3 regions of the Bradyrhizobium sp. 33ap4 genome follow, and region 2 is predicted to be linked to each of the others. Evidence: predicted binding sites of a transcription regulator. Region 2 holds the regulator's gene; each other region holds the start of a gene.

Region 1 (7,873 bases), on a different contig from region 2:
ACGACGACAAGCGCTAGGCGGCCATGACCTCGCACGACCGGATCGCGGCTGTTTCGGTCAAGCCCGCCGGGCCGTCGCGATCAGCGCGGTCGACGGAATCGCGAAGCTGTCGCCGACCCGCCTGCGCTGGATCTCGGCGCGGAAGGCGCGCGCGACTGCGGCGCTCTGGTCGGCATCGAGCCCGCTCCAATGCGGCATGAACTCGAACAATTTGTCGACGTCGGCGGGATTGGCGACATTGAGCTTGAAGTCGTGGGTGATCTCGGCAATCGCCGGATCGGAGAAGCCGGCGGCGATGAGCGCAGCGGCGAGGCGGTCGGGGTCGGCGAGCTCGGCGAGGCCCGTGCCCGGCATCGGCGTGACATTGTCGGGATAGAGCCGCCGGATGATCTGCGAGAGCAGGAGATGCACGGCGGCGCCATCGGCGCTCTTCCAGACCGCAATCGCCGCCGATCCGCCCGGTCGCGTCACCCGCGCCATCTCGCTGAGGCCGGCGCGCCAGTCCGGAAACAGCATCACGCCGAATACCGACACAGCCGCGTCGAACGCGGCATTCGGCAGATCGAGCGCCTGGCCGTCCATTTGCCGCGCCTCGATATTCGCCACACCAAGCGCGCGGACCCGCGCCACCATGCCGGCGGAGAAATCGATCGCGGTGACCTCGGCTCCGGTGCGGGCGGCGGCCAGCGCCGCGGCGCCCGTGCCGGTGGCGACGTCGATCACCCTGGATGACGGGTCGATCGGAAGCGTTGCGACCGCGGCGTCGGCGAACAATGTCGTGAACGGCTGCGACTGCGCCTCATAGGCGGCGACCATTTTGTCCCAATGCGCGGGATCGTTGTACGGCAGAGGTTTCGCCTGCTCACTTGACTGCATGAATCTGATCCTCGAGACTTTGTTTGTGTTTGGCGAGCCGGCGCTTGAAATCCTTCGCGAGCACATCGAGCGTCACCGCGCCGAGCCGCTTCAGGAACAGCGCCTCGACCTCGCGAAACGTGTCTCCGAGCGCGTCGTTGACGGCCTGTTCGACCAGGCAGCCGGGATTTTCCGAGCGATGGCCCATCGCGACGATCGTGGGCGCGCCGACCGCGCGATAGATGTCCGCGAGCGTGATGTCGGCCGGATCGCGCGCCAGCGTCCAGCCGCCGCCATGGCCCTTCTCCGAATGCACGAGACCCTGCTCGCGCAGCCCCGCCATCACACGGCGCACCACCACCGGGTTGGTGGCCATCGCCTGCGCAAGTTGCTCCGACGTCACCGGCTCGCCGGCCCCGATCATGTGGAGCAGGCCATGCAGGACACTGGACAGGCGGCTATCGCGGATCATGTAACGTCATATGTTACATGAAGCGGCGGCCGTCAAGGGGGGCTCCTGGTCGCCCTCCTACCTCCCCTTGAAAAGGGGAGGTCGCTTTGCTCGCCAGAGCAAAGCGGATGGGGATCAGCTCTCTCCACTTGCAGCGTCGTCCGCGGCTGACCCCCATCCCGACCTTCCCCCTTTCAGGGGGAAGGAGAAGATCAGCCCGCGCCCGGTCGTGATTCTTCAATCTGGAATCGCGTGCCGGATTTCGCGGTGTCGCCCGTTTAATCCGCATCGGGGTCGTTGGCAGGGGCGGTATCGTGGGCAGCGTGGCGGTCGATCGGATGTTGCGGGATGCGGTGGCGCATTATGGCGCGGGCCGCGCGGCGGAGGCCGGCACGCTGTGCGGCGACATCCTCACCGCCGATCCCGACCATGTTCCGGCGCTGCATCTGTCCGCCGTCATCGCCTTCGTGACCGATCGTGCCGCGGAAGGCGCGGTATTGCTCAACCGGGTGTTCAACCTCGATCCGGACCATGCACCGGCCTTCGCCACCCTCGGCGATGCGCTCGCCGTGAAGGGCGAGCACGAGGGCGCGGTGGCGGCGTTCGAGCGCGGCGTGACGCTGCGGCCGCAGGATGCCGGCCTGTACATCAAGCTCGGCGTCGCATTGTGTGATCTGTCGCGCTTCGACGAGGCCGAGGCCGCGTTCCGGCGCGCGATTGCGCTCGATGGTGGCCTGACGCGGGCGCGGTTCAACCTCGCCGTCGCGCTGGCCGGGCAGCAGCGACCGGTCGAGGCGGAACAGGCCTATCGCGAGGTGATCGCGCGCGATCCGGTCTATCGCGGCGTCTGGCTCAACCTCGGCAATGTGTTGACCGATCAGAAAAGGCACGAAGCGGCCGCCACGGCCTATCGCCGCGGACTTGCCGCGGATCCTGACAATGCCGGGCTGCATTGTGGCCTTGGCGCCGCGCTCTATCGCCAGGGCTTGCTGGAGGATGCGATCCTGCACTACCGCCGCGCGATCGCGCTCGATCCCGGCAACCTCGCGCCGCAGCGCCTGCTGGCGATGGTGCTGCACGAGCTGGGCGAGCGCGCGGAGGCCGTCCGCATCTACCGGCAGGTCTCGGCCCGCGACCCGTCCGATCACGTTATCCTCAACAATCTCGGCGCCGGCCTGTTCGAGCTCGGACAGGTCGACGACGCCATCGCCTGCGCCGAGCTCGCGCTGGCGCTCAAGCCGGACTACGCCGCCGCGCACACCAATCTCGGGATCATCTTCGAGGCGCAGAATCTGGTCGAGGCGGCGGTCGCGGCGCATCGGCGCGCCATCGAGCTCGACCCGCTCTATGCCAAGGGCCACGCCAATCTTGCGGTCGCGCTGCGCAATGCCGGCGAAATCGACGCCGCGCTAGTGGCCTCGCGCCGCGCCATCACGCTCGATCCCACGCAGCCACTGGCGCATTACAACCACGCCCATTTCCTGCTGATGAACGGCGAGTTCGAGGAGGGGTTCGAAGAGTATCAGTGGCGGCGCAAATCCAAGATGCTCAGCGACGGCGATCCGGTGTTCGACGAGCCGGAATGGCAGGGTGAGCCGCTGGCGGGACGCACGCTGCTGTTGTTTGCCGAATATGGACTCGGCGACGCCATCAATTTCGTCCGCTATGTGCCGATGCTGGAGGGCAGGGGCGGTCGGATCATTCTGCAGGTGCAGCCGGGGCTGGTCGCGCTGCTGCGGCCGATGCTGCCCGATGTCGCGGTGTTCGCGCGCGGCGAGCCGCTGCCGCCGTTCGATCTGCAACTGCCGCTGCTGAGCCTGCCGCGGATCTTCCGCACCACCGTCGAGACCATTCCCGCAGCGATATCCTATCTGCGGGCGGATGCCGGCAAGCTCGCGCGCTGGCGCGAGGCGCTCGCCGGCGTGACCGCGCTGAAGGTCGGCGTGGTCTGGGCCGGCAATCCCAGGCACAAGGGCGACCGCCAGCGCTCGCTGCCGGCGGACGCCGTGCTGCCGCGGCTGGTCACATCGGGCGTGCAGCTGTACAGCCTGCAGAAGGAGCCGCGGCCGGACGATGCTCCGGTGCTGCGAGCCCTTGGCGCAGGTATCGTCGACCTCGCGCCGACGCTCGGCGATTTCGCCGACACCGCGGCGGCCGTCTGCGCGCTCGATCTCGTCATCGCCGTCGACACCTCGGTGGCGCATCTCGCCGGCGCGCTCGGCCGCCCGGTCTGGATGCTGTGTCCCTATGCGCTCGACTGGCGCTGGCTGCGCGATCGCGCCGACACGCCCTGGTATCCGACCATGCGGCTGTTCCGCCAGGACAGACCGCAGGCCTGGGATCGCGCGCTGGCGCGCGTGTCGGACGAACTCGCGCGGCTCGCCGGCGGCGAGCGCGAGTTGCTGTTGCCGGCACGTTTAGTGCGTTGACCGGCCATCACCCCGCACTCATCCCCTGCGCGCCGCCGAGCAGCTTCACGTTGAGCCGGCCGCCGTCGAACAGCATCTCGTTCAGCGCTGCGCCGATGTCGTCAGCAGTGACATCCTGGCCTCCCCCGCGGGCGATGCTGGCCTGAGCGATGCGGCGCATCAGCTCCTTGATGAATGCGGCGCTGACCCCGGCGGTGCGCTGCACCGCTGCGTCAACCACGGGCGGTTCGAGCGGCAGGCCCTTGCCGTACAGTCGGATCAGCTTGCCGCGCCCGGTCTCGTCGGGCACCGGCACCTCGATGGCCTGGTCGATGCGGCCGGGCCGGCCGGCCAGCGCGCCTTCCAGCTCCTCGGGCCGGTTGGTGGTCAGCACGAACAGGATGTCGCAGTCCTCCTTCAGGCCGTCCATCTCGTTGAGCAGCTTGTTGAGCAGCGATTCCTCGCACGGTCCGCCCATGTCCTCGCGGTCGCGCGCGATCAGGTCGACATCCTCGATCACGACCATGGTCGGCTGCAGCAGCCGCGCGAGGCTCATATAGGCGCCGAGCAGGCCGACCTGCTCGGCGGTGATGATCAGCGTGGTGTGATCCGGCAGGTTGGTGGCGAGATAGCGAATGGTGTGGGTCTTGCCGGTGCCGGGCGGGCCGTAGAGCAGGATGCCCTTGCGGGTCGACTGCCCGAGCTCGCGCAGCAGATCGCGGCTTTCGACGAAGTCGAGCACGTTGCGGTCGAGCAGCCGCAGCGTCCGGTCCGGCAGGATCACGTCATCGCGCGCGACCGTCGGCAGGCGATGCACGGTCACGCCGCGGGCGCGGCCGCGATAGTCGGCGGCATCCTCGAGCGACAGGATCTTGCCGCGATAGGATCGTGCCGCGTACACGGCCGCTTCCAGCTCGGCAAAGGTCCGCTGCACCAAGGCGTTTCCGGCGACGCCTGCGGGCACCGCGAGCTCGATCCGCAAGCCCGGCTCGGTCTGATAATCACGATGGTAGCTGAGCAGCACCGCGTAGCGCAGCTCTCCGGTTTGGCATAGCCACAAGCCATTGGTCAGGCATTTCACCGACTCAGGCTCGCCAACGTCGACGTCGTGATACTGCGGCGGCGCGATCGGCGGCGCGTTGCGGCTGTTCTCCATCAGCGAGGCAATCGCGAGGGTCTCATAGCGGTGTTGCTCATGAATGCCGAAGAAATGGATCGGCACATCGAACAACCTGTCGATCGCGATCTGAACGTCCGCTCGCATGTGACCGGGAAATTGTCGCGACCGGGTCATGATCTGATTGCGCGGCGTCCCGGCAAAATGCCAATCGAGCGCCATGAAGGCATATCTGAACTCCTCGCTCGGTAGATTTTCCGAGCTTGCCCGCGCGGCGATCAGGCAGTTGCCGCACAGGCAGACTGTCCGGCGGATGAGAAACACGTCGGTGACGGGCTCCAGCGCGCCACAGAGATCGCACGGCCGGGCCGCGTCGGCGGCCGATGCGGTGATCAGCAATGGATGCCCGTTGTTGCGGATCAGCTGTTGGGCGGACTCCAGCAGTGCCTTGGCCACCGTCGCGGGATAGGGGCCGCATGCGAATCCGTTCTGGGCCTCGATTCGCGCGGTGACGGCAACAGCCTCTTTCCGGGACTTGCCGAATACCGTGCGCAGCAGGTTGCGCATGAATTCTATCGGTGTCTCGTCGTCATCATGGATGAAGAGCCTGACCGGACCGTTCTCGGCAAAAACGTCGTGCATGAAACTCCCGAAACGCAATTGGGAACAAAAGAACAAAGTAAGAACATCACGGCGGCTCCTGCGCGTCAAGCGAAAGATTCTGCGGTCTCACCCCTGACGTGTAGTGAGCCGGCCGGGAACGCGCACTGGAAGTGTAAACGCGGCTCAACGCCTGTGACGATTGTGTTGCGGTAAATGCCAAGAGATGGCCGTCACAGCGGCAAACTTCCGACACACCATCGGGGCGAAAAGGAGTATCCGACATGGCGCGAGCGCGAGAGCAGATTCCTCCCAAGGGTTTGCGGTCGCGCAGTTATTTTATGAGGCCCTCGTGTCGCACAAACTTCGCCTTGCGCTGCTTCTCGTCTTCACCTTGTTCGTCTCTCCCGCGCTGGCGCAGCCGGCCGCCAAGCCGGCGCCGCCGCAACCCGCTACCGGCGACGCGCTGACGCCCGAGCAGGCGAAACGTGCGCTCGACACGCTGCAGGACGACAAGAAGCGCGGCGAGATCATCAACACGCTGCGCGCCATCGCCAATGCCTCGCCGCAGGCGGCGGCCCAGCCGGCGCCTGCGCCGGAGCAGCATTCGCCGATCCCGCTCACCGCCGACAGCCTCGGCGCACAGCTGTTGCTGATGGTGTCCGAGCAGGTCGGCGAGATGTCGCGCGAGGTCGCCGACGTCGCGCGCACGCTGACGCATTTCCCGGCGTTCTACTACTGGTTCGTGCGTACCGCCAACGATCCGGTCGCCTATGGCCTCTTGATCGATATCGCCTGGAAGCTGGCGCTGGTGTTCGGCTGCGCGCTGGCCGCCGAATGGGTGGTGTTCCGCCTGATCAAGCGGCCGGTCGCGTTCCTGGAAGCGCGGCTGCCGCAGACCGCGCGCATGCCGGTGCAGACGCTCGCCATCGTCGATCCGCCGTCGTCGGTTGCCGACGTCACGCCGGCGCCCGAGTTGCAGCGGCGCCGGCTCAGCCTGGCGCGGGCCTGGCAGTCGCTGGTCCGGCTGCCCTTCGTGCTTGGGCGCCTTTTGCTCGAATTGCTGCCGGTCGTCGTGTTCGGCGGCATCGCCACCGCGCTGCTCGGCACCGAGATCGGCGATCAATCGACCACGCGGCTCGTGATCCTGGCCGTCGTCAACGCCTATGTGTTCTCGCGCGTCTTGATTTGCGCGGTGCGCGCGCTGGCGGGGCCGTTCGGCCTGTTCCGCGTCCGTGCCGAGACCGCGGCCTATATCGAGATCTGGGCCCGGCGCATCGTCGCCGTCGGCGTCTCCGGCATCGCCTTTGCCAATGTCGCGCTGCTGCTCGGGCTGCATCGCGCCGGCTATGCCGCGCTGATCCGGCTCGTGATGTTGGTCGTGCATCTGTTCGTCGTCGTCATCATCCTGCAGTGCCGCCGCCAGGTCGCCGACGCCATCCGCGCGCCGGCCGATCGCACCGGGCTTGCGGCGCGAACGCGCAACCGGCTCGCGGCGCTCTGGCATGTGCTGGCGATCGCGCTCGACCTCGCGCTGTGGGCAGTGTGGGCGCTCAACATCCGCAACGGCTATTCGCTGCTGCTGCAATATTTCGTCGGCACTGTCGCGGTGCTGCTGGTTACCCGCCTCGTTACCATGGTGGTGCTGAGCCTGATCGATCGCGGCTTTCGCATCAGCCCGGAGCTGATCCAGCGCTTCCCGGGGCTGGAGACGCGCGCCAACCGCTATCTGCCGCTGCTGCGCAAGGTGGTCACGGCAGTGATCGCCTTCATTGGCTTCGTCGCGCTGCTCGAGGTCTGGGGCGTCGATGCCATCGTCTGGTTCTATGGCGGCCAGATCGGAAGCCGCCTGATCTCGGCGCTGGTGACGATCGGCATTGCCGCGCTGGCCGCGGCCGTGATCTGGGAAGTCGCCAATGCGCTGATGGACCGGCAGATCGAGACCCTGTCGCGCGACGGGCATTACGCCCGCGCCGCGCGCTTGCGCACCTTTCAGCCGATGCTGCGAACCGCGCTGTTCTGCATGATCGTCGCGGTGGTCGGCCTCACGGCGCTCAGCGAGATCGGCGTCAATGTCGCGCCGCTGCTGGCCGGCGCCGGCATCGTAGGCATCGCGATCGGCTTCGGTTCGCAGAAGCTGGTGCAGGACTTGATCACCGGGCTGTTCCTCCTGATCGAGAACACCGTGCAGGTCGGCGACAACGTCACGGTGTCGGGCCTCTCGGGCGTGGTCGAGAACGTCTCGATCCGCACCATGCGGCTGCGCGCCGGCGACGGTTCGGTGCACGTCGTGCCGTTCAGCGCGGTGACGACGATCACCAATTCCAGCCGCGGCGCCGGCAATGCCGCGGTCAGCGTCAACGTGTCCTACAAGGAGGACACCGACCGCGCCGGCGAGGTGCTGAAGGACATCGTCGCCCAAATGCGCCAGGAGACGGCGTA
Region 2 (7,873 bases):
CCGGACGCTCGGCATCAACATCACGGACGCCCAGTTCCTCGAAGGCTGGAATGCGATCTTCACCGGCGAGATGCCGGGCATCGCCCCGCTGCTCGCGGCGGCCGCCAAGCGGATGCCGCTCTACGCCTTCTCCAACACCAATCCGGCCCATGTCGCGCATTTCTCGGTCACCCATGCCGAGCTGCTCAGCCATTTCCGCAACGTCTTCCTGTCCTCGAGCATCGGCTTCCGCAAACCCGACGCCGAGGCCTATGATCATGTGGTAAAAGCCATCGGCGTGCCGGCGTCGCGGATCCTGTTTTTCGACGACCTGGCCGCCAATATCGAAGGTGCGCGGGCCCGCGGCCTTTATGCTATCCACGTGACATCGACGGATGACGTGGCAAGGGCTTTGACCGCACTTGGAATTTGAAGACTAGGAATTGAGGAACTCTGAGCGTGGCCCTGATGCCGGTTGCCGATGCCCTGTCCGCCGTCCTCGCCGGCGCCGAACCGCTGCCGGAGGAGATGGTCGCGCTCGATGCCGCCTACCACCGCACGCTTGCGCACGACCTCGCGGCGCTCCGCACCCAGCCGCCGCAGCCGATGTCGGCGATGGACGGCTATGCGGTGCGCGCCGCCGATGCGGCTGATCTAAAGGCCCGGCTCAAGGTGATCGGCGAAGTCGCCGCCGGCCGGCCGTTCGACCGGACGGTCGGCGCCGGCGAGGCGGTGCGGATCTTCACCGGCGGCGTGATCCCCAATGGCGCCGACGCGGTGATCATCCAGGAGGACACCGCCGTCGACGGCGACCACATCACGATCACGGAGGCCGCCAGCGTCGGGCGGCACATCCGCCCGGCTGGGGTCGACTTCCGTGAGGGCGAGGTGCTGCTCGCCGGCGGCAGCCGCCTGTCCGACCGCGCGCTGTCGCTGGCGGCCGCCATGAACTATCCGGGACTTGCGGTGCGCCGCCGCCCGAAGGTCGCGGTGCTGGCGACCGGCGACGAGCTGGTGATGCCGGGCTCGCAGCCCGGCCCCGGCCAGATCGTCTATTCCAACGGCTACGCGCTGCGGGCGCTGGCGCGCGCCGAGGGCGCCGAGACCGTCGACCTCGGCGTTGCCGCCGACACGGTGGAGGCGACCACGGCGGGCATCCGCCGGGCGCGCGAGGCCGGTGCCGATGTCCTGATCACGACAGGCGGCGCCTCGGTCGGCGACCACGATCTCGTCAAGCGGTCGCTGGAAGCCGAGGGCGTCGACATGACGTTCTGGCGGATTGCGATGCGGCCCGGCAAGCCGATGATGCATGGCCGGCTCGGCGCGATGAGGGTGATCGGCCTGCCCGGCAATCCGGTGTCGTCCTATGTCTGCGCCTTCCTGTTCCTGGTGCCGTTGATTCGGGCGCTGAGCGGCCGGAAAGTGATTCATCATCGCCGCACGAGCGCCCTGCTCGGCCGCGACCTCGCCGCCAACGACCAGCGCGAGGACTATCTGCGTGCACGGCTCGAAGCGCGCGAGGACGGCACGTTGATCGCAACGCCGGTGACGCAGCAGGACTCGTCGTTGCTCGGGAATCTCGCTGCGGCACGGGCACTTCTCGTGCGCCCGCCGTTCGCGGCGGCGGCCGTCGAAGGCAGCGAATGCGAGATCCTGACACTGCCCGAATAGGGTTTTCGCGCCCCGCCGATTGTGCGTTGCCCGACACGTTCACCGGAAATTAAGTGGTTGCGGAACACATATCGAACATATAGTGTCCGTTCATGATTTGTTTCGAGTGCTGGTGTCTACATTCGGGAAGCTGCATGGAAGCAGGTGCATCGAGCACATGCTCCTGAGGTCAGGCCCGGCCTGCAGGCCCCACCAGAAGAGTCTCGGAATCGAACGACGCTATCAACCGGGGGAATACTCGAGATGCTCACGCGCAAACAGTACGAACTACTGCGTTTCATCAATGAACGTCTGAAAGAGGCCGGCGTACCGCCCTCCTTCGACGAGATGAAGGATGCGCTCGACCTGCGCTCGAAGTCCGGTATCCACCGCCTGATCACTGCGCTGGAGGAGCGAGGCTTCATCCGCCGTCTGCCGAACCGCGCCCGCGCCATCGAGGTCATCAAGCTGCCCGAACTCTCGGCCGGCGGCGGCAACGGTCGCCGCGGCTTCACGCCCAGCGTCATCGAAGGCACCCTCGGCCGGCGCGCCAGCACGCCGCCGATTGCCGAGGACGACGGCAACCGTCCGGTCGCGGTCCCCGTGATGGGCCGGATCGCCGCCGGTACGCCGATCGAGGCGCTGCAGACCCGCAGCCACACCATCAGCGTGCCGCCCGACATGCTCGGCGCCGGCGAGCACTACGCGCTCGAGGTACGCGGCGACTCGATGGTCGATGCCGGCATCCTCGACGGCGACATGGCGCTGATCCAGCGCAACGACGTCGCCAATACCGGCGACATCGTGGTGGCGCTGATCGACGAGGAGGAAGCGACCCTGAAGCGCTTCCGCCGCCGCGGCGCATCGATCGCGCTCGAGCCGGCCAACACCGCCTATGAAGTGCGCATCCTGCCGCCGAACCGGGTCCGCATCCAGGGCAAGCTGATCGGCCTTTATCGCAAATACTGAATTGCAAATACTTGCGGCGGCCGGGAACGAGCAACACGTCGGATCGTTCCTTGCATGATAGTGTAGCGTACGGCCTGCCCGATGCGCTCCGATACCTCTCGCGCAGCGTCGCGTGTTTGTGATCGGAGCGATCTCGGACCAGTCGTACAATCGCCCAGAAACGAGCAGACGCTCGTTCGCTATCGTCCACTCTGGTAGAGGCCCTAATGCCTCAAGGAGAGGCACGGGTCGCTACCTCGAAATGAGGAGCCATCCGATGTGTGACTATAGTCTGCACGCCGTGGCATCGCGCCCCGCCATTGTCGGAGAGACGCTGATCACGACGACGTTCCGCGGCACGTCGACCCGCGGCTTTGCTTCGGAGAATGACCCCACTGTCGCGGTCTGCATGCTGCCGGGCACCGAGCTCGCTTTCGCCGAGAACGTTCGCTACGACAGCCGCTGGATCTGGACCAAGACGCTGAACTATCGCGTCGGCGTATTCAACGAAGTCGAGCCCGACGTGCCCGATCGGCATCATGATGCGGTCGAATTCCCCGACGGCAGCCATGTGCTGGTGACCCAGCTGGTCGAGGGACAGCGCGTCAGCGTGCTGCAATTGCCGGCGCTGCATCCGCCGGTCGAGCAGAAGCCGAAGGTTGTGGAGCGGCGGCCTTCCGCATTCGCAACGCTGTTTTTGGGTTGAGCGCATCGTCGCCGTGGAATGAGCTGTTCGGCGGCGGATGACCTAAGCAATTTCGGGCGACCCCGGACTCCCGCTTCCGGGGCGCAGAAGGAGATTTGCGTCGGCCGGCACCTTGGCGCATCATCGGGTACGGAGGACGTGCGCGGTGGTCGATAAGGTCACATGGCAAAAGGCTGGACGCGTCACGGAACCGGGCCGCTACATGTTCCGGTTCGGTTGGCTGACGGTAACGGCCGACGACCTGAAAGTCTGGGAGCAATTTCCCGAGGCTTCCTTCACTCTCGTCAAGAAGCCCGACGCCGGCCCCGACTCCGACGAATACCATCTCGGCCTGTTCGAGCTGCCGAGCGCGCCCTTGCCGGACCACGGCTAATCATCGCCCTGCAGATCGGTCTCGGCCGGCGTCGCATCCACCGCAGGCCGCGGCGCGGGGGCGCGTAGCGTCGTCTCGCTCTCGCCGTCGCCGGGAACCGCCGGCGACCACGGCCGGTCGATCCCGCCGGGCTTGACCGCATCGACGACGTAGCCGTCCCTGCTCCGTCGCAGCACCAGCGCGCCGTGGCGGCGCAGCCGCTCGGCATCGATCACCGATGCCGCGCAGCCCTGCGGCGCCGGCCGCGCCGTCACGATCAGGCCTGCGCGCTCGCAGTCGTCCACTAGGGCCTCCGGCCGGGTCGCCAGCGCGACGAAGGCGCCGCCGGGTCCCTGGGTCACGCAGCCGCTGGCATCGCAGGAGACGCCCTCGCCGAGCGACGCATCGGTGGCGGTGCGCGCGTCGGCGTCCGCCGCCAGCCACTCCTTGACCAAAAATGCATCCTTGGCGCTGTGCATTAGATGCAGCCGTCCATCACCGCCACGCACCGCGACATTGCGGCCGTCGCCCGAGATCAGCACGTCCGGCTGCGGCACCCTGAGCGCCCAGACCGAGGCCACCAGCAGCAGCACCGCACCTGACCAGCGCAGCGGCGTGCGCAGCAGCCCGAGCAGGATGATGCCGGCGCTCGCTGCGATCAGCGGCCCGATGCCGAACGCCGCCATGCGGCCGACCGCGCCCGGGAGTGCGGCGCCCCATTGCGTCACCAGGATCATCCAGTCGATGCCAAGACCCATGATCGCCCAGAACACGCCGTCGAAGCCGAACGGCATGGCGACGAGCCCCAGCAGGCCGGCCGGCATCACGACCGCCGAGACCACCGGCATCGCCGCGAGGTTGGCGAGCAGCCCGTAGGGCGTCACGCGGTGGAAATGGAATGCGGCATAGGGCGTCGTCCCCAGCCCCGCCACCAGCGAGGCCAGCATCAGCATCGTGAGCTCGCGCCCGCCCCACAGCGCGACGCGCGCGGTCGCCGAATGGTCGGGCGACGCCAGCAGGTTCGGCAGCCCGATCTGCACCAGCGCCACCAGCCCGAGCGTCGCGGCGAACGACATCTGGAAACTGGAATGCACCAGCGCCTCCGGCGCGATCGCGAGCACGATCAGCGCTGCCACCGCCAGCGTGCGAAAGGTGATGGCCCGGCGGTCGACGATCACGGCGAGCAGCACCACGGCGGTCATGAAGAATGACCGCTGGGTCGCGACCTCCGCGCCCGACAGCAGAAGATAGAATGCGGCGGCGACCAGCGCGGCCGCCGCCGCCCATTTCTTGATCGGATGCGCCGCCGTCAGCGCCGGAAACAGCGCGAGCAGCGCGCGCACCGCGAAAAACACGACGCCGGCGACCACGGCCATGTGGTAGCCGGAGATCGACAGCACGTGGCCGAGTCCCGAGATGAACATCGCATCGTTGACCGGCGACGAGATCGCATCGCGCCGGCCGGTGAGCAAGGCGGTCGCGATCGCGCGCTGGTCGCCGTCGAGCGTGGTGCGAATCCGCGCGTCGATGGTGTCGCGCAGGCCCTGCATGAAGGCGGCGTAGCGCAGCGCAAAGCCGCCGGTCGCAGGCGGCTCCCTGGTCTTGACGGCGCCCATCACGAAGCCGGAGGCGCCGATGCCCTGGAAATACAGGTCGCGGCCGAAATCATAGGAGCCCGGGCGCTGTGGCCCGAGCGGCGGCATCAGCCGTGCCTTCAATTCAACGAAGCTGCCGACATCGGGCGCGGTGCCCTTCTTCACCGAGAGCCGGACCCGATCGAGCTTCGTCATGTCGCGCGGGCTCTCCATCGAAACCACACGCAGCACGAAACGATCGGTCTTCTCGCGGATGTCGCGCGTCTCGACGAAGCCGGTCAGCGCCACCGAGAACATCGGCCGCGCCAGCACCGTGTGAGCGACGCGCGCCGTCTTCCAGGTCGCCGTCGCAAAGCCCGCGGCGACCGCGGCCAGCATCACGATGACGGGAAACACGCTGCGCCGCCGCAGCAGCAGCGCCAGCAGGCAGAGCAGGATTGCGGCGGTGGCCGCGACCGACAGCACCGGCTCGTGCTCGGCCGCGAAATAGAACGCGATGCCGGTGCCGAACGCCACCGGCACCCAGGGCAACAGGCGGCCCGCCCCCGCCTCCGCGCGCGCCCATTGCCGCAATGTCTCGACGAGAGGCTTCCAGATCCCGGCGCGCGCCCGGGAGAAAGCCGCCGACCGGCGCAGCCGTGCGCGGCGGCCACGTCCCCGCGTAGCCGCGTTTGCCGCCCGGCGTCGTGCCCTGCTCCGCCATTCCGCCTGCGATCCCTGCCGGGCGGCAGGCTAGCGGATGGCCCCGTCGCCCAGCGGAACGGATGCAGAATACGGACCGGGAACGCCCGGGGTACCTGGATCGTCCTGCGCCTTGCCTAGCTCGCGCCGCGCCACAGCTGCCGCCTGCGTCAAATCGATCGAGCCGAAAGTCTCACTAAGATACCGATCACATTAGGAATAGACTGTCCTGATGCCTCCACTCCCAAATAGACAGGGATGAGGCAGTGACGGCTCGCGGCACTTGAAGGCCGCTGGAGCTCCTCTCAGGTGGCCACAACTCCCCTGAGATCAGGCGTTGCGGACGAACGCGCAAATCTCGCCTGTAACGCCGTGCACCACGCGCACTCCGCGAGCGGATAGATCGCTGAAAAACGCGAGGAGTAGCGTTTGCTTTTGAGAGGAGCAGCACATGGCAATTCAAGTACCAAGCGATTTTCGCCGCGTGATTGTCGCTGCGTCAGTGGGAAACATCATTGAATGGTACGACTTTTATATTTTTGGCAGCCTGGCCGCCGTTCTGTCGGTCAAGTTCTTTGAGCAATCCCACCCCGTCGCAGCCCTGCTGAGCACGATCGCGCTGTTCACTGCGGGATTCCTGATCCGCCCGCTGGGGGCCTTCCTGTTCGGATGGATGGGCGATCGGGTCGGCCGCAAATATACATTCCTCATTACGCTGAGCGGAATGGGCCTGGGAACGGGAGCGATCGGACTGATCCCAACTTATCAGTCGATTGGCCTGACGGCCGCATTCGTTCTGTTCGGCTTGCGGATGATCCAGGGTCTCTGCCTGGGCGGCGAATATGGCGGCGCCATCACCTACGTCGCCGAGCATGTTCCGGACGACAGCCGCGGCTACTACACGGGCTGGCTACAAACCTCGCCGACGCTCGGGATCGTGGTGTCGCTGGCGGTGATCGTTCTGACCCGAACCTGGGCCGGCAATCAGGCCTTTGACGAATGGGCGTGGCGCGTACCGTTCCTGGTCTCGTTCGTGCTGGTGGCCATCGCCATCTACATCCGCCTGCAACTCCAGGAGACGCCGATTTTCCAGGAGATCAAGGCACAGGGACAGATGACCAGGAATCCCTGGCGGGAAGCCTTCCTCAGCGCCAACATCAAGTACATCCTGATCGCTATCGTCGTCCTGATTGGACAGGGCGTGGTCTGGTACAGTGGTCAATTCTGGGCACTGTACTTCCTGCAGCAGGTCTCCAAGGTCGATGCGGTTACCTCGGCCTACATCGTGGGAGCCGCATTGTTGATCGCAACGCCGAGCCTGATCTTCTTTGGTTGGCTGTCGGATCAGATCGGCCGCAAGTCCGTGATCCTCGGAGGAATGCTGCTTGCCGCGATCACCTACTATCCGCTGTATCTGTGGCTCGGCATGGTCACGCAACCGGGACACATCAACTATCCGGTCGCCGTCTTCATCATCTTCATCCTCGTCTGCTACGTCGGGATGGTGTACGGGCCGGTCGGCGCGTTCCTGGCGGAGTTTTTCCCGGCCAGGATCAGGTACACCTCGGTCTCGGTGCCGTATCATATCGGCAATGGTTGGGGCGGCGGATTGGTGCCGTTCATCACATCAGCCGCCTTCGCGGCGACCGGCAGCATCGGCTATGCGCTGATCTACCCGATTGTCGTTCCCGCGGTGTGCTTCGTGATCGCCGTTTTCATCATGCCCGAAACACGCAAGACCAGAATTTGGGAGCAGATCGAGGCGAAAGCCGCATCGTGACGGAGTCGCCTTGCTGACGGGCGACTACAGCTCCGTTCCGACGGGATCGGAACGGGACTCTCGAAGCTTGTCTCGACGCGTTTTCCTTACGCGAGCCGCTATCCACGTCGCTCGAAAGCGCTCTCACCCTGCAGCAGGCGCCATGGCCGCCGTCCAGCGAGTGCGGGACGACGCTTCTGAAT
Region 3 (7,873 bases), on a different contig from region 2:
GCGAGACCGGCGAAATCTTCGTCGGCGAGGTCCCGGAATATGCCGTCGTGGTGCCCGGCACCCTGCCGGCCAAGCCGCTGAAGAACGGCCAGCCGGGACCTGCCACCGCCTGCGCCGTGATCGTCAAGCGGGTCGACGAGCGCACCCGCGCCAAGACCAGCATCAACGAGCTGCTGCGGGATTGATCGCTTTTTCGCCGCGAGATCAGTCCATCACCGTCACCCTGAGGAGCCTGCGAAGCAGGCGTCTCGAAGGGTCGACGGCCACCAGCGGGGCCGTGCATCCTTCGAGGCTCGCCCAGCGGCGCAATTGCGCCGCAAGGCTCGCACCTCAGGACGACGGGTCTGGACTGATCGAACCAATTTCGATCCGACGCCGACATATCTCCGGGCCGCGAAGAATTGCCGCAGCCCGGAGCTTATTTTCATGGACTGGGCCAATTACCTGTTCGGCTTCAAGGGCCGCGTCAACCGGGCCAAATTCTGGCTCGCAGGGCTGATCATCGTCTGCTGGATGATGTTCCTGGCTTTACTGGCGGTCTCGGCCGGCCTCGGCGGCAAGAACGGGTTCAGCTTCAATGTCGACGACATCTTCCGGGCCTTCGACCCCGACAGCTACAAATCGCTGAGCTGGGCCGGATTGCCGGCATTGCTGGTCAAGGCCTGCGGAACGTTCTTGTTCGTTTGGGTCTATGTCGCGGTCTCGATCAAGCGCCTGCACGACCGCGACAAGAGCGGCTGGTGGATGGTCCCGTTCTTCGCGATCCCGGGTCTCATGAGCCAGTTCTCGGACCGGCTCTCCGATGAATCCTATTGGGTGACGGCCGCGGGCCTGATCGTCTTCGTGCTTTACGTCTGGGGCTTCGTCGAGCTCGCCTTTCTGCGCGGCACCAGCTACCCCAATCGCTACGGCCCCAATCCGCTTGGGAAAACCCATGTGCGGCAAGGCCGCGACAGCGGGTCGCGCTCCGCGCGCGGCTGGGATCAGCAGAGCGAGATCGATATCGTGCCGCACAAAGCTGGTCCACCCGCCGTGTGACGTGTTAAGCGAGGCGCATGAGTGATGCCGTCTCGATTACCCGCGATCTCGTTCGCTGCCCCTCCGTCACCCCGGCCGACGCCGGCGCGCTTGGCGTGCTCGAAAACCTGCTGAAAGCCGCAGGCTTCGAAGTCCACCGCGTGACGTTCTCCGAGCCCGGCACCGCCGATATCGACAACCTCTATGCGCGCATCGGCACCTCGGCGCCGCATATCACCTTCGCTGGCCACACCGACGTGGTGCCGCCCGGCGATGAAGCGGCGTGGACGCTCGGCGCGTTCTCCGGCGAGGTGAAGGACGGTTATCTCTATGGCCGCGGCGCCGTCGACATGAAGGGCGGCATCGCCTGCAGCGTCGCCGCGGTGCTGCAATATCTGCAGGACCGTGGCGGCAAGCCACAAGAGAATGGCAACGGCTCGATCTCCTTCCTGATCACCGGCGACGAGGAAGACGTCTCGATCAACGGCACCGTCAAGCTGTTGAAATGGTGCGCTGAGCGTGGCGAGACATTCGATCATTGCGTGCTCGGCGAGCCCTCGAATGTCGAAGTGCTGGGCGACATGATCAAGATCGGCCGGCGCGGCTCGCAGTCCGGCACGCTGGTGGTCGACGGCGTGCAGGGCCATGTCGCCTATCCGCACCGCGCCTCCAACCCGGTGCCTGATATCTCGCGGCTGATCGTGGCGCTGAGTGACGAGCCGCTCGATCACGGCAGCGCGCAGTTCCAGGCCAGCAACCTCGAATTCACCACCGTCGATGTCGGCAACACCGCGAGCAACGTGATCCCCGGCCAGGCACGGGCGAAATTCAACATCCGCTACAACGACAACCACACCCAGGAGAGCCTGCGGCAGATGGTCGATGAGCGGCTGGCGAAAGCCTGCGGCAACCGGATCCGCGCCCATATCGATTGGCAACCGTCGAACTCGAACGTGTTCGTCACCCAGCCCGGCCCGTTCACCGACCTCGCGGTCGCCGCGATCGAGGAGATCACCGGCCGCAGGCCGGAGCTATCGACCTCCGGCGGCACCTCGGACGCGCGCTTCATCTCGAGCTATTGCCCGGTGATCGAGTTCGGCCTGGTCGGTCAGACCATGCACCAGGTCGACGAGCGCACGCCGGTGGCCGATCTGGAGAAGCTGACGCGGATCTATCGGGGCGTGTTGGAGCGGTATTTCGGGTAGGCCAGCCGCCCGGCTGGACAAAAACATCGAAAACAACCCCATGCACAGTAGGGATTGGGGCCGCTAGTATCCACTCGCACTAGATCTAGTATCCACTCGCACCAGATACAGCCTGTAGGATGGGTAGAGCGCAGCGAAACGCATTACCTCGAATCGCGGCGCACATGATGGGTTTCGCCTCGCTCTACCCATCCTACAAGATCATTCACACCGCCTAGTAATCCACCCGCATCAGGTAGAGCCCGTCCGGCGGCGCCACGGGGCCGCAGGCGGCGCGGTTGCGGGCGGCGAGCGCACCGGCAAGATCGTCGGCGCTCCAGCGACCCTCGCCGACCCAGACCAGCGAGCCCACCATCGAACGCACCTGGCTGTGCAGGAACGAGCGCGCCGACGTCACGATGTTGACGGCGGCGCCGTCACGGGTGACATCGAGCTGATCGAGCGTCTTCTCCGGCGATTTGGCCTGGCACTCGGTGTCGCGGAAGGTGGTGAAGTCGTGCTTGCCGAGCAGGCGCTGCGCGGCGGCGTGCATCGCGTCAGCATCGAGCGCGCGCGGCACGCGCCAGACGCGGCCGATGTCGAGCGCGAGGTTCGCGCGCGTGTTGGTGATGCGATAGAGATAGTGCCGCCTGGTCGCGGAGAACCGCGCCTCGAAATCGTCGGGCACGATGTCAGCCGCGAGCACGCCGATCGGATTGGGCCGCAGATGCGCATTCAGCCCGTCGCGAAAGCGGCCGGGCGGAAAATGCTTGGCGATGTCGCAATGCGCGACCTGGCCGCGCGCATGCACTCCGGCATCGGTACGCCCTGCGCCATGGACGCGCACGTCCTCGCCGCAGATCGCCTTGACCGCCGCCTCCAGCGCGCCCTGCACGGTCGGCGCGGTGTCCTGGATCTGCCAGCCGGAGAACGGCGTGCCGTCATACTCGATGGTGAGCTTGTAGCGGGGCATCAGCCGAGCCGCGCAGGCGGCTTCAGCGGCGTGCCGCGCAAGAAGTCCGCCGCCTTCATCGGCGCCTTGCCGGCGCGCTGCAGTTCGAGGATCCGGATCGCGCCGTCGCCGCAGGCGATCGCGAAATTGTCGTCGAGCACATCGCCCGGTGCGCCCGAGCCTTTCGCCTGCTCGCAGCGCAGGATCTTCAGCCGCACCGGCTCGCCTTCGCCGGTGAGCTCGCACCAGGCGCCGGGAAACGGCGAGAGCCCGTGAATGTGCCGCAGCACCGCATGCGCCGGCTGCTTCCAGTCGATCCGCGCCTCGGCCTTCTCGATCTTGGCCGCATAGGTGACGCCGTCCGCGCTCTGCTTCGTCAGCTGCAAGCCGCCGCGCCCGAGCGCCGCCATCGCGCGCACCATCAGGTCGGCACCGAGCGGCGCCAGCGCGTCGTGCAGATCGGATGCCGTCATGCTGTCCGATATCGGCAACCGCTCGGCCATCGCGACGTCCCCGGTGTCGAGGCCGACATCCATCTTCATCACCATCACGCCGCTCGCGGCATCGCCAGCCATGATGGCACGGTTGATCGGCGCGGCGCCGCGCCAGCGCGGCAGCAGCGAGGCATGCAGGTTGAAGCAGCCGAGCCTGGGCGCGTCGAGAATGGCCTGCGGCAGGATCATGCCATAGGCGACGACGACGGCGGCGTCTGCGTCATGCGCGCGAAACTCCTCGAGTGCTTCCGGCGTTTTGAGGGTCTTCGGCGTCAGCACGGGAATGCCGAGGCGGCGCGCCTCCTGCTCGACCGGCGTCGGCTGCAGCTGCAGGCCGCGTCGCCCGCCCGGCTTCGGCCCGCGGGTGTAGACCGCCACGACCTCATGGCCATGGGCCACGAGCTCCAGCAGCGTCGGCACCGCGAAATCGGGCGTGCCCATGAAGATCAGGCGGAGAGGCATTAGACAGGCTCGGTAGCAGTTGGAGTGCTTAAGCGCGAAGCGCGTCTTCGCACAAGAAGCCCCGGGCATCCACGTTTTCGGCGACAGCGAAGCAAGACGTGGATGGCCGGGTCAAGCCCGGCCATGACGCGTCCGGGAAAGCGACCGCGCCTACTCCGCCGCGCGCTTGGCGGCCTTCTCGAATTTCTTGAACACGCGGTCGCGCTTCAGTTTCGACAGATAATCCACGAACAGCACGCCGTTGAGATGATCGATTTCGTGCTGGATGCAGGTGGCGTAGAGCCCTTCCGCATCCTCCTCATGCACCGTGCCGTCGAGATCGGTGAATCGCACGCGCACCCGCGCCGGCCGCTCGACCTCCTCGTAATATTCGGGTATCGACAGGCAGCCCTCTTCGTACACCGACAGTTCTTCCGAACGCGCAATGATCTCCGGATTGATGAAGACGCGCGGCTTCGCCGTGGTCTCGCCGTTCTCGTCGCGCTTGGCGAGATCCATGGTGATCAGCCGCAGCGGCTGCGCGACCTGAATCGCCGCGAGCCCAATGCCGGGCGCGTCATACATGGTCTCGAGCATGTCGTCGGCCAGCTTGCGGATCTCCGGCGTCACCTTCTCGATCGGTTTCGACACCAGCCGCAACTGCTTGTCCGGCAGGATGATAATTTCTCTTAATGCCATGGCGGCGATTTAAGCTGCTGACTTCATGGGGTCAATGCGCTCAGGAACCCGTTAGGACAACGTTAACCACGTTTCTTCACTCCGCATTAACCCGGAAAATCAGGGATGCATTTGCCATAACCGTTCCCTCTTCGTTCGCGCCGGGCCGCGAATCGGCTACAACTGCCGGCATGAACGAGATTCTCCTCACGATTGGCGACCTTCCCGTCCGTGTCTCCGACGCCTTGATCGGCCTTGGGGCGCTGGCGCTGATCCTGCTGTTCGCCATTGCGGTGGTGATCGCACGCGCCAGCCGGCGCGGCGCGGAACTCGCAATGGCCCAGGCCATCCGCGCCGAAGAGCTGGAGGAGCGCCTCGCCGACATGCTGCGGGCCCAGAGCGAATCCTCCGGGCGGGTCGATGCCAAGGTTGATACTATGGCGCAGGCGCTGGCCGGCCGCCAGGCCGAGATGGCCCGGGCCGTCAACGAGCGGCTCGATTCGGTGACCCACCGGGTCGGCCAGTCGATGGAGCAATCGACCCGCAACACGATGGATTCGCTGCGCGTGCTGCATGAGCGGCTCGGCATCATCGACCACGCGCACAAGAACCTCAACGAGCTCACCACCCAGGTGACGACGCTGCGCGACGTGCTCGCCAACAAGCAATCGCGCGGCGCCTTCGGCCAGGCGCGGATGGAGGCGATCGTCCAGGACGGCATGCCGAAGGGCTCGTTCGAGTTCCAGTACACGCTGACGTCGGGCAAGCGGCCGGACTGCGTGGTGTTTCTGCCCGACCAGCGCCCGCTCTGCATCGACGCGAAATTCCCGCTCGAGGCCATGACCGCGCTGCACGATGCGCGCAGCGACGAGGAGCGCAAATTCGCCAGCCAGCGGCTGCGCGCCGACGTGCTGAAGCATGTCAGCGACATCGCGGAGAAGTACCTGATCCCTGGCGAGACCCAGGACACCGCGCTGATGTTCGTGCCGTCGGAATCGGTCTATGCCGAGATCCATGACGGCTTCGACGACGTGATCCAGAAGGCCTATCGCGCGCGCGTCGTGCTGGTATCGCCCTCGCTCTTGATGCTGGCGATCCAGGTGATGCAGCAGATCCTGAAGGACGCCCGCATCCGCGACGCCGCCGACCAGATCCGCAACGAGGTGATGCATCTCGGCGACGACCTCGGCCGCCTGCGCGATCGCGTGCTCAAGCTGCAGACCCATTTCGGCCAGGTGAACGAGGACGTCAGGCAGATCCTGATCTCCGCCGACAAGATCGAGAAACGCGCCGGCCGGATCGAGGAACTCGACTTCAGCAAGTCCGAGACCCCGATCGAGGTCCCCCGCTTCGTCAAGCCCGCCCCCGACCTGTTCCCCGCCCCGCGCAAGCTGCAGGCAGGGGAGTAGCCACCTCGCCCCGCTTGCGGGGAGAGGTCGAAATTCGCGCATCGCGCGAATTTCGGGTGAGGGGGAGCTTCCGCACATTGCACCCGTCATAATTCGCTGAGAAAGCCCCTCACCCCAACCCTCTCCCCGCGAAAGAGCGGGGAGAGGGAGCCAAGGCAGCTGCGGTCGAATCTGCTAACAGAGGGACATGACCGCGCCCGAAGTGACCGCGACCCAATCGGAAAAGAATCCCCCCGCCGCCACCTCCTGGCGCGACAGTTTTGCGGTGTATCTGCAGCCGCGGGTGCTGATCGTGCTGCTGCTGGGCTTCTCCTCGGGGCTGCCGCTGGCACTGTCGGGCTCGACGCTGCAGGTCTGGATGAAGGAGGCCGGGGTCGATCTCGGCACCATCGGGCTGCTGGCGCTGATCGGCACGCCCTACACGCTGAAATTCCTCTGGGCGCCGCTGGTCGACGCGCTGCATGTTCCGCTGTTCACGCAGATGTTCGGCCGCCGCCGCGGCTGGCTGCTGTTCTCGCAGCTGCTGCTGATCGCGGCGATCCTGGTGCTGGCGTTGGCCGATCCGGCGCGATCGCCGTGGTTCGCGGCCTTCGCCGCGCTGCTGGTCGCAACCGCATCGTCGACGCAGGACATCGTGGTCGATGCCTTCCGCGTCGAAAGCCTGCCTGAAAGCGAGCAGGCCGCCGGCATGGCGTCCTATGTCGCGGCCTACCGCGTCGGCATGCTGGTCTCGACCGCAGGCGCGCTGTTCATCGTCAGCGGCTTCGAGTCCGCTGGCCTCGTGCGCCTGTCGGCCTGGATGTGGGGCTATGTGGTGATGGCCGCGCTGGTCGTGATCGGCATCGTCACCGCGCTTGCGGCGACCGAGCCGACGCAATCGAAGGGCGCGGAGGCGGCGACGCATGCGCAGAACCCGGCCGAACGCGTGCTACATGCCGCGCTCGGCGCGTTCTCCGAGTTCCTCAGCCGCAAGGACGCCTTCGCGGCGCTCGCCTTTGTGGTGCTGTTCAAGTTCACCGACGCGTTTTCAGGCACCATGACCGCGCCGTTCGTGATCGACATCGGCTTTTCCAAGGTCGATTACGCGGCGATCGTGAAAGGCGTCGGCCTTGCCGCGACCCTGATCGGCGGCTTTGCCGGCGGCTTCGTGGCGCGGCGCTATTCGCTCGCGACTAGCCTCTGGATCGGCGGCGTGCTGCAGGCGGTCGCCAATCTCTCATTCTCCTGGCTCGCCCATGTCGGCGTCGATCAATGGGCGCTCGCGCTTGCGATCACCGCGGAGAATTTCACCAGCGCGATCGGCACCGTGATCTTCGTCGCCTATTTGTCGGCGCTGTGCCGCAATCCGCTGCACACCGCGACCCAGTACGCGCTGCTCACGGCGCTCGCCGCGGTCGGCCGCACCTATCTGTCGTCAGGCGCCGGTTATGTCGCCAAGGCCGTCGGCTGGCAGATGTTCTTCGTGATCTGCGTGCTGGTCGCGATCCCGAGCCTGATCCTGCTCGCCTGGCTGCAGCGGCGCGGGCATTTCGACGAGCTGGGGCCGGTCAGGGTCTAGCTCCCCTGTCATCACCCGGCTTGACCGGGAGATCCAGTATTCCAGAGGCGTTCGTGATTCGGTGGAGAAGCCGCGGCGTACTGGATCGCCCGGTCTAGCCGGGCGATGGCACCGAAGTTGGGGTGACTACTTCGCCACCA

What was found. The regulator LexA, encoded in region 2, represses DNA repair genes until DNA is damaged. The targets are predictions, from matches to a motif close to TGTTCNNNNTGTGTTCNG.
Region 1: a site for LexA is predicted at 5,502-5,519, ahead of Q2M23_RS30315 (ATP-dependent Clp protease adaptor ClpS). Genes of this name have one in related genera too.
Region 3: a site for LexA is predicted at 4,909-4,926, ahead of Q2M23_RS36450 (DNA recombination protein RmuC). Genes of this name have one in related genera too.

The regions. Positions count from the first base shown of each region.
Region 1 covers NZ_JAUMTJ010000047.1:25,572-33,444, reverse strand. The annotation lists gene Q2M23_RS30335 (hypothetical protein) at 1-17, shown strand, start outside; gene Q2M23_RS30330 (class I SAM-dependent methyltransferase) at 58-876, opposite strand; gene Q2M23_RS30325 (Rrf2 family transcriptional regulator) at 863-1,327, opposite strand; gene Q2M23_RS30320 (tetratricopeptide repeat protein) at 1,645-3,735, shown strand; gene Q2M23_RS30315 (ATP-dependent Clp protease adaptor ClpS) at 3,743-5,473, opposite strand; gene Q2M23_RS30310 (mechanosensitive ion channel family protein) at 5,784-7,873, shown strand, end outside.
Region 2 covers NZ_JAUMTJ010000003.1:91,119-98,991, reverse strand. The annotation lists gene Q2M23_RS03360 (HAD family hydrolase) at 1-412, shown strand, start outside; gene glp (gephyrin-like molybdotransferase Glp) at 439-1,650, shown strand; gene lexA (transcriptional repressor LexA) at 1,894-2,598, shown strand; gene Q2M23_RS03345 (hypothetical protein) at 2,855-3,283, shown strand; gene Q2M23_RS03340 (hypothetical protein) at 3,429-3,656, shown strand; partial or broken gene Q2M23_RS03335 (ComEC/Rec2 family competence protein) at 3,653-5,933, opposite strand; gene Q2M23_RS03330 (MFS transporter) at 6,363-7,691, shown strand.
Region 3 covers NZ_JAUMTJ010000068.1:29,625-37,497, reverse strand. The annotation lists gene dapD (2,3,4,5-tetrahydropyridine-2,6-dicarboxylate N-succinyltransferase) at 1-185, shown strand, start outside; gene Q2M23_RS36475 (DUF805 domain-containing protein) at 427-1,038, shown strand; gene dapE (succinyl-diaminopimelate desuccinylase) at 1,056-2,222, shown strand; gene truA (tRNA pseudouridine(38-40) synthase TruA) at 2,437-3,174, opposite strand; gene fmt (methionyl-tRNA formyltransferase) at 3,174-4,109, opposite strand; gene def (peptide deformylase) at 4,260-4,787, opposite strand; gene Q2M23_RS36450 (DNA recombination protein RmuC) at 4,958-6,175, shown strand; gene Q2M23_RS36445 (AmpG family muropeptide MFS transporter) at 6,363-7,733, shown strand; gene Q2M23_RS36440 (hypothetical protein) at 7,860-7,873, opposite strand, start outside.